DNA from 2 places in the Agromyces rhizosphaerae genome. Region 1 is predicted to be linked to the other one. Evidence: riboswitches for the same ligand, from Rfam matches in the RefSeq annotation. Region 1 holds a riboswitch; the other holds the start of a gene.
The links. Region 1 has a riboswitch for glycine ahead of gcvT (glycine cleavage system aminomethyltransferase GcvT). Riboswitches for the same ligand answer to the same signal wherever they lie in the genome.
Positions count from the first base shown of each region.

Region 2: it holds a riboswitch for glycine, as region 1 does, so the genes downstream of both, QMG39_RS10450 (L-serine ammonia-lyase) here and gcvT (glycine cleavage system aminomethyltransferase GcvT) in region 1, are expected to answer to the same signal.

Region 1 is NZ_BSDP01000001.1:2,789,625-2,791,823, reverse strand. It holds gene gcvH (glycine cleavage system protein GcvH) at 1-65, opposite strand, end outside; gene gcvT (glycine cleavage system aminomethyltransferase GcvT) at 153-1,301, opposite strand; glycine riboswitch at 1,354-1,444, opposite strand; glycine riboswitch at 1,446-1,532, opposite strand.
Region 2 is NZ_BSDP01000001.1:2,229,995-2,232,193, forward strand. It holds gene QMG39_RS10445 (M48 family metalloprotease) at 1-519, opposite strand, end outside; glycine riboswitch at 694-791, shown strand; glycine riboswitch at 795-878, shown strand; gene QMG39_RS10450 (L-serine ammonia-lyase) at 1,023-2,199, shown strand, end outside.

The sequences.
Region 1 (2,199 bases):
GGGTCCTCGTCGATCAGCACCCACTCGTGGTCGCTGGTGTACTTCAGGTCGTTCAGGTCGGTCATGGGGTTCCCCTCGGGTGGTGGTTCGCGGTGCTCGTGCGGTGCGGTTCGTGGTGGCTGGCGGGCGGCGGATGCCGGTGGGCGGCGGGATTACTTCTCGCGGCGGTAGAACGGCAGGTCGACGACGGACGCGGCGATGCGCGTGCCGCGCACGTCGACGTACAGGGTGGTGCCCGTCGCCGCGTGGCGCGGGGCGACGTAGGCCATGGCGATCGGGTGGCCCAGCGTGGGCGACAGCGCGCCGCTCGTGATCACGCCGGCCTCGGAGGCATCCGCCCCCTCGCCGTCGAAGAGCGCGTACCCGGCGCGGCCCGCGCGTCGGCCCTCGCTCGCGAGTCCGACCAGCACCGGGGCATCCGCCGCCGGCCCCTCCTCGCTCGCGGCGCGGCCGACGAAGTCGACCTCCTTGCCGAGCGCGACCACGCGGCCGAGGCCCGCCTGGGCCGGGAAGGTGTCGCGCGTGAGCTCGTGGCCGTACAGCGGCATGCCCGCCTCGAGGCGGAGCGTGTCGCGGCTCGCGAGGCCCGCCGGAACGAGTCCGTGCGCCTCGCCCGCCTCGGCGAGCGCCTCCCAGAGGGCGGGCGCCTGGTCGGGCGAGACGTAGAGCTCGAAGCCGTCCTCGCCGGTGTAGCCGGTGCGGGCGACCAGCACCGGCTGCTCGGCGAACTCGGCCGCGACGGCGCGGTAGTACTTCATGCCGCTCACGGCATCCACGAAGTCGTCGTGGTCGTTGCCGTCGCCCTGGATGCCGAATCCGGCGGTACTCGTGAGGATATCGAGCGCCTTGGGGCCCTGCACGGCGATCAGCGCCATGTCGTCGGACTCGTCGAACACCTCGCAGTCGAACGGGGCGGTGCGGGCGCGCAGCTCGTCGGCGACGTGGGCGACGTTGGCCGCGTTGGCGACGACGAGGTAGCGGTCGGCGCCGGTGCGGTAGACGACGAGGTCGTCGATCACGCCGCCGTGGCGAGCGAGCAGCAGGGTGTACTTCGCCTGGCCCTCGGCGCTGGCCGAGAGCTTCCCGGCGAGCGCGTAGTCGAGCGCGCGGTCGGCCTCGGGGCCGACGACCACGATCTCGCCCATGTGCGAGAGGTCGAACAGGCCGGCCGCCGTGCGGACCGCCTTGTGCTCGGCCAGGTCGGACGAGTAGCGCACCGGCATCTGCCAGCCCGCGAAGTCGGTGAAGGTCGCGCCGGCGGCGCGGTGGATCGCATCGAGGGGGCTCAGGCGTTCGGTCACGGAGTTCTCCTGTCGTCGCACGGCGCGCGCGGCAGTCGCCGCGGTCGAGAACTCCCCCTCTGTCATCTGCCTGAGAGTTTCACGACCCGTGGGGTCGCTTTCACCGTGGGCGGGATGCTCGTGGCATCCGCTTTTCAGAGCGGCCTGCTCGCTGCGGTCTGTGACCTGAGAGATTGGCGGGGAGGCTTGCTCCTTCGGTGCCGGCCCAGCCGGCTCTCCCGCAACGCGTCGATGGCCCGATATGCGATTGTGCGCACAGCCTACCAATCGAACCCGCGAATCCCCGCCTGCGCGCCGCTTGATCCCAGTCCGGCCCCAGACCCGTCAATCTCCTGCACTCTCGCGCCTCATGGCGCAGTTTCTTGACGGGTCTCGCGCACGACCCGTCCCCGTGGCCTCGAGACCCGTCAAGAGCCTGCGCTCCCAGCGCTGAGAACGCAGGTTCTTGACGGGTCTTGTATCGGCGACCCGGGCATTGGTCCTCCACAGGTGCGAACGGGCACTCACTCGGGGGGTGAGCGCATGCGGCACCGCCGAAGTCCGGCTCGTTGGAAGACCGTGTCCGCATGCGAAGTCCGAGCCGACTCCCCGCCGATCTCGTGTCCCGCGTGTCATTCACGACTGGGGATGCCGCGCAGCACGGCGTCGGGCATCGGCGGCTCGCCGCATCCGACATCGTGGCTCCGTTCCACGGGGTTCGGTCCGCCCAAGACGCACCACCGCTCGCGTCGGCCTATCAGGTGCGACTCGCCGAGGGCCAGTGCTTCAGCCACACCACGGCCGCACTGCTCTTGGGCTGTCCTCTCCCCCGCAGGCTGGAACGAGACCCGCGTGTCCACGTCTCGAGCGTCGGGAAGTGGCGCGGGCCCCGCACTCGCGGGGTCGTCGGGCACGAGCT
Region 2 (2,199 bases), 560 kb from region 1:
GACCGCAACGCGTGCGGGAACCCACCACGAGAATCGAGCGAGGAGGTGCCCGAACTCGGTGGCGAGCAGGAAACGCACCTCGCTCCGGCGGCGCTCCGAGTCGAGGTCCGCGATCGCCGAGCCGTCCAGGAGGATGGCGTTGACACCGAAGTAGGTGTAGGTGGCGGCGGCGGTCGCCTGCCCGCGCACGACGAAGACATCGACGCGACGGCGGTAGCCCAGTCGCGAGCGGACGTCGTCTATGACCTCCTGCAGCGCGGGGAACGACGCCGAGGTCACCGCAACAGCATGCGCGCGCATGCGCACCCGACCGATCTGGAAGTTGAGCCAGATGAAGAGCGCCACACCGACGATCGCGAGGAGGCCGCCAAGGACGGCGGGGCTGAATACGGCGAAGAGGCCGATCGCCAACACCACGCCGACTGCGGTCACGGCGAGGACGAACGCCGGCGCCTCGGACGGGTGCCGCGAGTCACGGAGGAGCTGCTCTGCGCGTGTCGCCTCATCATCGGTCTGCATGCTCATCACGGTTCCCCCCGATCGGCAGTGTGGCGGTCATGCTAGCCAGTGGCGTGGCCCGCACGGAACCCATCGAGCCGGGATTGGGCCGGCCCGGGCCGCACGTTGGCCGGGATGGCGACCGTCCCGGCATGTGCCGCGTGCGTGTTAGCGTGACGACCACAACCGAATACCCGCATCGTGGCGGGAGAGCCCGCCCGGTCCGCCGGGCGGCGCCGTAGGAGCAAGCCCCTCCCCGGGAATCTCTCAGGCACCCGTACCGCCACGACAGGGAACTCTGGAAAGCAGCAGGCCGAGGCCTGCTCACCGACGGGGCAAGGCGGCGCGAGTCGCGCGAATCTCTCAGGTCATCGACAGAGCGGGGAGGAACCACCCGACGCCGGCGCGGCCGGCCACGACCTGGGAGTTCCGATGACCTGTCCCGACGCTTCGGCACCCGAGCGGATGCCCCGGGCATCCGCACCCCTCATCGCCGGGTGCGCACCGTGCTGAGCGCACTCGACATGTTCTCGATCGGCATCGGCCCGTCGTCGTCGCACACGGTGGGGCCGATGCGCGCGGCGCGCCTGTTCGTCGACGGGCTCGCGGCCGACGGCCGGCTCGACGAGGTGGCCCGAGTGCGGGTCGAGCTCTACGGGTCCCTCGGCGCGACCGGCAGGGGGCACGGGTCGGACGCCGCGGTCATCCTCGGCCTGCTCGGCGAGCACCCGGAGACCGTCGACACCGCGACCGTGGGCGCGCGCGTGGCCCGGATCGCCGAGGAGGGCGCGCTCCGTCTCGGCGGCATCCGTGAGATCGTGTTCCGCCCCGCCGAGGACGTCGTGCTCCACCTGCGGAAGCGCCTGCCCGGCCACCCGAACGGCATGACGTTCGAGGCGTTCGACGCTCGGGGGGCGAGCGTGCGCGCGACCACCTCCTACTCGGTCGGCGGCGGGTTCGTGGCCGACGATCTCAACGGGCATCCGGCCGTCGTCGAACAGCGCGTGGAGCTCGCGTTCCCGTTCGCGACCGCGGCGGAGCTGCTCGAGCACTGCCGCCGCGAGCGGATCGACATCGCCGATGTCATGCTCGCGAACGAGCACGCGTGGCGCCCGGAGGCCGAGACGCGCGCCGAGCTGCTGCGCGTCTGGCGGGTCATGCGCGAGTGCGTCGACAACGGCTGCACGAGCGACGAGGAGCTGCTGCCCGGCTCGCTGCGGGTGCGGCGGCGCGCGCCCGGCCTGTTCCGGAAGCTGGACGCCGCGGCCGACGACGTCGACGCCATGCGCGCCATGGACTGGGTCAACCTCTACGCGCTCGCCGTGAACGAGGAGAACGCCGCCGGCGGTCGCGTCGTCACCGCCCCCACGAACGGCGCCGCGGGCATCGTGCCGGCCGTGCTGCACTACGCCGACCGGTTCGTGCGCGACCTCGACGACGACGCGGTCGTGCGGTTCCTCCTGACCGCGGCCGCGATCGGCATCCTGTTCAAGCGCAACGCCTCGATCTCGGGCGCGGAGGTCGGCTGCCAGGGCGAGGTCGGCTCGGCGTGCTCGATGGCCGCGGCGGGGCTGTGCGCGCTGCTCGGGGGCACGCCGGAGCAGGTCGAGAACGCCGCCGAGATCGGCATCGAGCACCACTTGGGGCTCACCTGCGATCCGATCGGCGGGCTCGTGCAGATCCCCTGCATCGAACGCAACG